2 regions of the Rossellomorea sp. KS-H15a genome follow, and region 1 is predicted to be linked to the other one. Evidence: riboswitches for the same ligand, from Rfam matches in the RefSeq annotation. Region 1 holds a riboswitch; the other holds the start of a gene.
What was found. Region 1 has a riboswitch for S-adenosylmethionine ahead of M1J35_RS13135 (methionine biosynthesis PLP-dependent protein). Riboswitches for the same ligand answer to the same signal wherever they lie in the genome.

Region 1 (4,219 bases):
CCCCTTTACAAATTGATCACGTTGTTTCGATTGATTTTTTGTATACTATCTAAACCATTTTGAAGATCCTTTATTAATTCATCCGCGTTTTCAAGACCAACGGATAAGCGCAATAACCCATCTGTAATCCCTCTTCTCTCTCTTTCAGCCTTAGGCATGGAAGCATGTGACATTCTTGATGGATAGGATAGAATCGATTCGACAGCTCCTAAACTGACGGCGAATACAGGAATGTTTACATGTTTGATGAGTTGCTTCACTTCCTCTTCCCCTTTTAACCGGAAGGATAGTACTGCCCCGGGACCCTCTGCCTGCCGGACTTGAATTTCACGACCGGGATGATAGCTCAAGCCCGGGTAATACACTTCTTCTACTTCCTTTCTGCCTTCTAGGAAGCTTGCAATCTTATAAGCTGACTCCGATGATTCCTTCAATCGGACATGCAATGTTTTCAGCCCCCTTAAGAGCAGCCAGCAATCCTGTACCCCGAGTACCGCCCCAAACGAATTCTGCAGGAAAGCAAGTTTCCCCGCAATCTCTTCATCTCCCGTTACCGCAAGTCCTGCTAAGACGTCACTATGTCCGGCAAGAAACTTCGTTGCACTGTGCAGGACAACATCCACTCCTAGACTGATTGGCCTTTGCAGCAATGGCGTCATGAATGTATTATCCAGAAATGTTAAGCAGTCATTTGCCTTGGCAAGCTTTACGACCCCTTCAATATCGGTGATATTCAATAAGGGGTTCGACGGGGTTTCCATATAAATCACCTTCGTATTGTGCTTAATTGCACAAGCCACCTCATGAAGATCTTTCATATTCACAAAAGAGTATTCTATATCAAATTTAGTAAGGACTTCCGTGATCATCCTGTATGTCCCCCCATATACTTCCTCCGAGACGAGTACGTGATCCCCACTCGACAATAATAGAAAGCTTGTTGAGATGGCAGCCATACCGGATGAAAAGGCAAAACCCCTTACCCCGCCTTCTAATTCCGCTATCGTTTCTTCGACTGTTTCCCTTGTTGGATTCCCCGAACGGCTGTAGTCATACGTACCATACTGATCAAAATCCTGTTGATGAAAGGTTGTAGCATGATGAATCGGCGTAGAAACAGCTCCTGTCTCTTTATCAAATCCGCGGGAATGGATGAGTGACGTCTGAAGTGAAAATGGTTTTTTACTCATACGTTAACACCTCTTTTTCCAATTGTTGAAAAACATTCTCCAAGTCTTCGATCAGGTCGTCGATAAATTCTATTCCTACGGAAAACCTGAGCAATCTGTTACAGATGCCAAGTCTATTTCGTTCTTCTTCAGGAATGTCGGCATGGGTCTGGGTGGCAGGATAGGTGATAAAGCTTTCAACCCCTCCTAAACTTTCAGCAAACGTTATAACCTTTAGATGTTGGAGGAATGGACCGATCCATTCTTCCTTGGCAATGCGAAAGGAAAGCATGCCCCCTTTCCCGGGATATAAGACGTCCGCTACACAGTCATGCCCTTTAAGATACTGGGCTAATTTTCGTGCATTCTTTTCATGCTGGGCCATTCTTAGACTAAGGGTCTTCAACCCTCTTATTAAGAGCCAACAATCAAATGGTGCAAGGACTGCGCCGATTGAATTTTGAATCGTATAGATCCTTTCAGCCAAGTCCTCTGTGTTGACTATGACAACTCCGGCCAGAACGTCATTATGGCCCCCTAAGTATTTGGTAGCGCTGTGAATGACCAGGTCTGCTCCCTCTTTGAGCGGTTTTTGCAGAACTGGTGTATAAAAGGTATTATCGACGATTAAAAGTAATCCACTCGCCTTTGAAATGGCTGCGACCTCAGAAATATTTGCTTCATTCATTAATGGATTGGTTGGTGTTTCAAGAAAAATAGCCTTCGTCCTCTTCGATATGTGCTCTTCTATAGAATGAGTATCACTTGTATCAACAAAATGAAATTTGATATTATATTGGGCTTCATACTGAACGAATAAGCGGTAGCTTCCTCCGTAAAGATCCTTCGATACAATCAATTCATCCCCACTTGAGAATAAACCCAGAATTGCCTGAATCGCAGCCATTCCCGAACTGAATGCAAATCCTCTATGCCCCTCTTCCAATTGAGCCAGTAGTTCTTCAAGGGTCGCCCTGGTTGGGTTTCCTGTTCTCGTATAATCATAACCGGTTGATTCACCGATTCCTCTATGTTCATATGCTGTCGATAAATGAATGGGCAGACTTACGGCACCAGTAGCTGAATCCTTCCGATTGCCTGCCTGGACAAGCAAAGTATCAATATGTTTTTTCAACATCCTTCTCTCCTTTTCGTCCCTAGAAAATGAAAAGGGGAAAAAACAAAAAACCTTCTTATGAAAATAAGAAGGTTTTATACGTTCGTTCTCCCTCTTATCGCCCAAGTTGACATCAACTTGCTGGAATTAGCACCATACCTGTTACTGTGGCTGGTTGCTGAGGTGTCTTCGGGCCAGTCCCTCTACCTCTCTTGATAAGAAACAATATGAAATTGTTAAAATGCTTTCTCATAACTTATAACAAAGACATAGAAATGTCAATGACAATTATGAATTATCTGAAAAACATCATGATCATTTTATTCTATTTCAATGATACATTCCTATTTTCCTTTTAATCTCTTTCATGAATGGGATTGTTTTTTTTCGTGCTTTTATGGCTCCATTCAGTAAGATGGCATCCAGTCTATCCCGATTGTTCAATAGGTCTTCATATTCCGACCTTGGTACTTCGATGAATGAATTCATTACGTCGAAAAGTTCTTTCTTCGCTTCCCCCCAGCCTATTCCTTGTTGAAATCTCCTTCTCATTTCTTCCGATTGATCAGTGGTTGCAAATTCTTTGTAAAGACCAAAAATGATTGAATCGTCAGGATCCTTAGGCTCTTCAGGAAGTGAAGAATCCGTTTTGATTTTATTGATCAATTTTTGAAGCTTTTTTGGTTCTTCAAATAAAGGAATGGTGTTATTATAACTTTTACTCATCTTGCGGCCGTCCAGTCCCGGTAGAACGGCCGTTTCTTCCTGGATGACGTATTCAGGGATGACAAATGTTTCTCCATATTGATTGTTAAAGCTTTCAGCTATGTCTCTGGCAATTTCCACATGCTGTATTTGATCTTTTCCGACAGGGACCAACTCGGTTTGGAAAAGGAGGATATCCGCAGCCATTAAAATGGGATACGTAAATAATCCCATATTGACTCCAGCATCAACATTTCTGCCGCTTTCTTTATTTTCTTCAACCATTGATTTATATGCGTGAGACCGGTTTAATAATCCTTTTGGTGCAAAACAAGAAAGGATCCAGCTCAGCTCAAAGATTTCAGGCACATCAGATTGACGGTAAAAAATCGCTGAATCAGGATTCAACCCTAACGCTAACCACGCTGCCGCCACCCCATATGAAAGCTCCTTCATTTCAATGGGATCATGGATTTTTGTTAAACCATGATAATCCGCAACAAAATAAGCAGTGTTATATGATTGGTTCTCCGCCAATCCCAATGCCGGTTTAATCGCCCCAATATAATTCCCCAAATGTATACGGCCAGTTGGCTTGATACCAGTCAGAACTTGTTTTTTCATCCCCATCATACCCTCCGTTGAAAAATAATCAGAAAACACAAAAAGGGCTTCCCGTCCTCTAAAAAAGGACGGGAAACCCGTGGTGCCACCTTCATTCGCTTACACTTCAGTAAACGCACTCATCTGTACAGAAGTCACGTTCTATACATCGTCCCTTTTATCGGTGAGACCTTCCGCCAAACCTACTTTATTTCAGCCTGGATGCTCAAAAGCCCATTCAACGATTCCCCATACTGATTCTCACCATCCATCAGCTCTCTTAAATGTTTCGATCGTCTACTCTTCTTCTTCATCGCAATTAACCATTTATTGTGTTCCCATTATTTTAATGTATAGGTAAATAATGGTCAAGTAGGTATAAACACATTTTTACATTTCTTTTGACGAAAGAGGAAGGAAGAGCTTTATGCCTCTCTTATTAAAAGGGAGAAACTTCATATCCGCGATCAAATGACTCGCATATCCGATGACACATGCTTCAAATACTCCATCAATCATGATAGAAGTCTCGAGATAACGAGCGATGATAGCATAGTATATCAACCCCAGTACAGAGTGGGTATAACTGCGATGTGACACGAAGGAAGCAATAAATATATAGATG
Region 2 (4,219 bases), 1.8 Mb from region 1:
GCTGTTCGGATCAAATCTCTTTCCGAGTTTCTTTCCTTGATAATCAAGATAGCTTTCCACATTGTATTGCTCATTGGTCCTCTCCCGCTGGAAGCGCCTGTCAAACAACTCCTGTGTACGATAGGTCACCATCCCGACCATCCTGGCAATCTCAAGCCCTTTTAATATGGAACCGTGAGGATAGTGGCCATTTTGAAATTCGGGATCCCCTTCAATTGCTGTGATCCCGATATGATTGAAGGCGAGACCGTAATCATTTAAGGCCGGTGAAACGGCGAGGGCGAATACCTTGTTGATATATGTCGGATACAAGGCTCCCCATTCCAATGCCTGCATTCCACCCAGCGAGCCGCCGATCACCGCTTCGATCCTTTCGACGGAGAGCTGTTGGAGTGCTTCATATTGGGCATGGACCATGTCCCGTATGGTAATGTGCGGGAAGTCCGGACCGTATCGTTCTCCTGTTTCAGGATCCGTGGACGTCGGTCCCGTACTCCCTTCACATCCCCCTAACACATTGAAAGCAATCACATTGTATAGATCGGTATCAATGTAGGATCCTGGTCCGATCAGTCCATCCCACCAGCCCCGATCCTCACTCGTTCCCTTCACAATATGGGTTCCGGTTAGGGCATGGCAAACGAGGATGACAGGGCCTTCTTTATTGCCGGTCCGTTCATAGGCCAGATTTACATTGTGCAATGTGGTGCCTGACTCTAATGTGAGGGATGGGATGGTAATGGAGCTTACTTCGTATGAGTATGAATTCTCCATTCCTCCACCTCCTTTTTTTATGTTGTTCGGGGCGTTGGGGCACCCCGGTAATTCGGGTTCACGGTTCAGGTTCCTTTTAAGTGGACTGCGGGTAGCCCGTTCGCTGATATATTCGATATTTCGCTGATATATCCCAAATACCGCTGATAAAATCAGATTTTCTCTGATATCCCACTTTCATACACTTTGGCTGCCCCCTCACCAGCTTCTAATACCTGTTTTCACGTGAGATTTTCCAAAAAACTTCTTACTATTACACCCGGGACGTTTCCAACGCCACCTCAATCGCATGATCCAGATCCTCGATCAAATCCTTCGCAGATTCCAATCCTACGGAAAGTCTTACAAGGTCCTCGGTTACGCCTGTGGCCCGGATTTCCTCATCGTTCAATTGCTGATGCGTCGTGGACGCTGGATGGATGATCAATGACTTCGCATCCCCTACATTGGCAACATGGGACCAGAGGGAAATGTTGTCGACGACTTTACGTCCTGAATCCCTGCCCCCTTTGATTCCAAAGACGACGATGGAACCCGCTCCATTTTTCAAATATTTTTGAGCAAGAGCGTAGGACGGATGCTGCGGCAGACCCGGATAAGAAACCCAGGCAACTCCACTGTGCTGATCTAAGTGTTCTGCAATCTTCAAGGCATTCTCCGTGTGACGTTCGATTCGGAGATGGAGGGTTTCCAGTCCCTGCAATAGCAGAAATGCGTTCTGTGGACTTAAGCACGCCCCGAGATCCCGAAGCAGCTGCACCCTTAACTTTGTGATGAAAGCGGCCGCTCCTACATCCTGTGCGTAGCGAAGTCCATTATAGCTTCTGTCTTCTTCTGTGAATCCTGGGAACTTTTCATGATTCCAATCAAACTTCCCACCGTCGATGACCACTCCACCGATGGCCGTACCGTGGCCGCCGATCCACTTCGTTGCAGAGTGGATGACAATGTCCGCTCCCCACTCAATCGGCTTGCACACATATGGTGTGGCAAATGTGTTATCGATGATGAGTGGGATATGATGGTCATGGGCCACTTTCGCCACCGACTCGATGTCGAGGACATGGAGACTCGGGTTTCCGATCGTCTCTGCGAATACCGCTTTTGTTTTCTGCGTAATCGCCTTTCGGAAGTTCTCCGGATCAGTCGGATCGACGAAATGAACCTTGATTCCGTATTTCGGAAGAGTCGTAGAGAATAAATTGTACGTTCCACCGTACAGATTGGTGGCTGCCACGATCTCATCCCCTGCACCGGCTATATTCAAGATGGAAAGAGAAATGGCGGCCATCCCGGATGATACACCCAGGGCTCCGATTCCCCCTTCTAAAAGGGCGAGGCGCTTCTCGAGCACGTCAACGGTCGGGTTCATGATACGGGTGTAGATGTTCCCCGGTTCTTCAAGGGCGAATAGCTTTGCGGCGTGATCGCTGTTGTCGAACACGTAGGATGTCGTTTGGTAGATGGGTACCGCTCTTGAGCCTGTAGTTGGGTCCGGCTCCTGGCCGCCGTGAAGAAGCAGTGTGTCGAAATCGAATGATTTGGTCATTTGGAATTCCTCCTAGAGTTTTTTGGTTTTTGGATTGGTGTGGATGGTTGGTTGGTTGAGTTCAGCTGCTGAATTGGATGGTTTTTTCAGCAGTTGAATTTGTGAAGAATTTCAGCAGCTGATTTACAGGATGATTTCACCTGCTGATTTTTCATAGAATATCAGCTGCTGAATAGATCCAAACATACTCCTGCTGAACCCCCATGCAAAAGCCTAAGAAGCTAGAAGAGGATAAAATAAAAAACCCTCTTCCTAAGAAGAGGGTCTAATTGAATAGGGTCCTCCTCTTATCTTTCAGGCAGATCGCCTGCAGGAATTAGCACCTTTTCATGCGACGCGTAGTGCGTACATGAAGGTTGCCGGGTTTCATCGGGCCTAGTCCCTCCACCTCTCTGGATAAGAGCATTTAATTGTCAATGTGAAAATTCATGCGTTGAGATGAATTATAAAGGGTAACCAGCCTCAACGTCAAGACCATTTTCAGAATCTTTTTATTTTTTAACAGAAGCTGCAATCGCCTCGTTAAATTGAGAAACGATATCTTCCCCATCCTCGATACCTAACGATATGCGTACCACATGGGTGTTGATGCCTAATTTTTCCTGAGCTTCTTTCGGAAGGGCACGATGAGAGGTTCCAATTGGATAGGAAACCGTTGTTTCCACTCCTGCCAGGGACGGGATGATTTTGATCCATCCAAGGGACTTGAAGAATGTGCTGATATCGCAGCTGGCATCGAGTTCAATGGTGACAATTGCGCCATTTCCTTTTTCGGATAAATCAGTTGGGTAATAGACCCTCTTCACCTGCTCATTAGTGCGTAGTTCCTCTGCAAGGATTCCTGCGTTCTGAGCCTGGGTCCCGACGCGGAGTGCCAATGTTTTCGCCCCCCGGCATGTGAGCCAGGCTTCAAATGGACTTAAGTTGGAACCGATGTTGACGACCCTTTCCCTTGCTTTATTCACAAGCTCTTCTTTTCCGACTACGACTCCCGCTGTGATATCGCTATGCCCGCCAATATACTTCGTAGCGCTGTGAGCGACCAAATCGACCCCTTCAAGGAAGGGTTGACGCAGAAATGGTGTGGCGAATGTATTGTCGATCATCGTTTTCAGGTTGTGTTTTTCGGCAAGAGCTACCATTCTTGAAATATCCTCTACCCGCATAAACGGATTGGTCACCGTCTCACTGTAGAGAAGTTTTGTATCGGGAGTGAGGGCTCCTTCGATTTCTTCCTCACTCGTAAAATCAACGAAGGAGGTGGAAATGCCGAATGATTTCAGCTCTTCTTTCAGCATGTGGAAGGTACCTCCGTATAAATCCTCCGCTGCGATGATGTGATCCCCCGCCTGGACAACGGCAAGGATTCCCACGAGGATTGCCGACAAGCCGGAAGACGTGGCAACACCCGCAGGCGCTCCTTCAAGATCTGCTACCATCTTCCCAAGCTCATCCGTGTTGGGATTACCCGTTCTTGAATAAAGATAGGGAGACTTCCCCTCATAGAAACCCTCAAGCTCCTCCAGAGACGTAAAAGAAAAAGCTGACGTCTGGTAGATCGGTGTTGTCTTACTACGGATTTCCTCTGTTCCTTTCAGCTGACTATGTACGACCTTGGTGGTGAATTTCATTTCACATTCATCCTTCCTCAAGCTATGTATTTTTAAAAGTGTACCATATTCAGAAGATTGTGAGGAGTATGAGGTTCTGGATAAAGAAAAAGAACCCATCGCTTTAGGGCAACAGGTTCTCATCGTCAGACGTTTTCTAAACACCCGATCAGGCGATTTTCGATATCCAACGCCAATCGCTTCAATTCATCGTTATCTACCATTTCAATCAGCTTGCTTGGCTTTGCCATCCCGATCTTAGTCGTTCCCTTTTCGGTGTATACCG

Region 2: another riboswitch for S-adenosylmethionine. It lies ahead of M1J35_RS00085 (homocysteine synthase); the one in region 1 lies ahead of M1J35_RS13135 (methionine biosynthesis PLP-dependent protein).

The regions. Positions count from the first base shown of each region.
Region 1 covers NZ_CP096886.1:2,583,410-2,587,628, reverse strand. Annotated here, with positions in the region: gene metC (cystathionine beta-lyase) at 6-1,190, opposite strand; gene M1J35_RS13135 (methionine biosynthesis PLP-dependent protein) at 1,183-2,307, opposite strand; SAM riboswitch class I at 2,399-2,508, opposite strand; gene M1J35_RS13130 (tryptophan--tRNA ligase) at 2,617-3,615, opposite strand; T-box leader at 3,677-3,917, opposite strand; gene M1J35_RS13125 (metal-dependent hydrolase) at 3,985-4,219, opposite strand, start outside.
Region 2 covers NZ_CP096886.1:17,935-22,153, forward strand. Annotated here, with positions in the region: gene M1J35_RS00080 (homoserine O-acetyltransferase MetX) at 1-774, opposite strand, end outside; gene M1J35_RS00085 (homocysteine synthase) at 1,028-2,323, opposite strand; SAM riboswitch class I at 2,608-2,726, opposite strand; gene M1J35_RS00090 (trans-sulfuration enzyme family protein) at 2,815-3,954, opposite strand; gene M1J35_RS00095 (DUF302 domain-containing protein) at 4,080-4,219, opposite strand, start outside.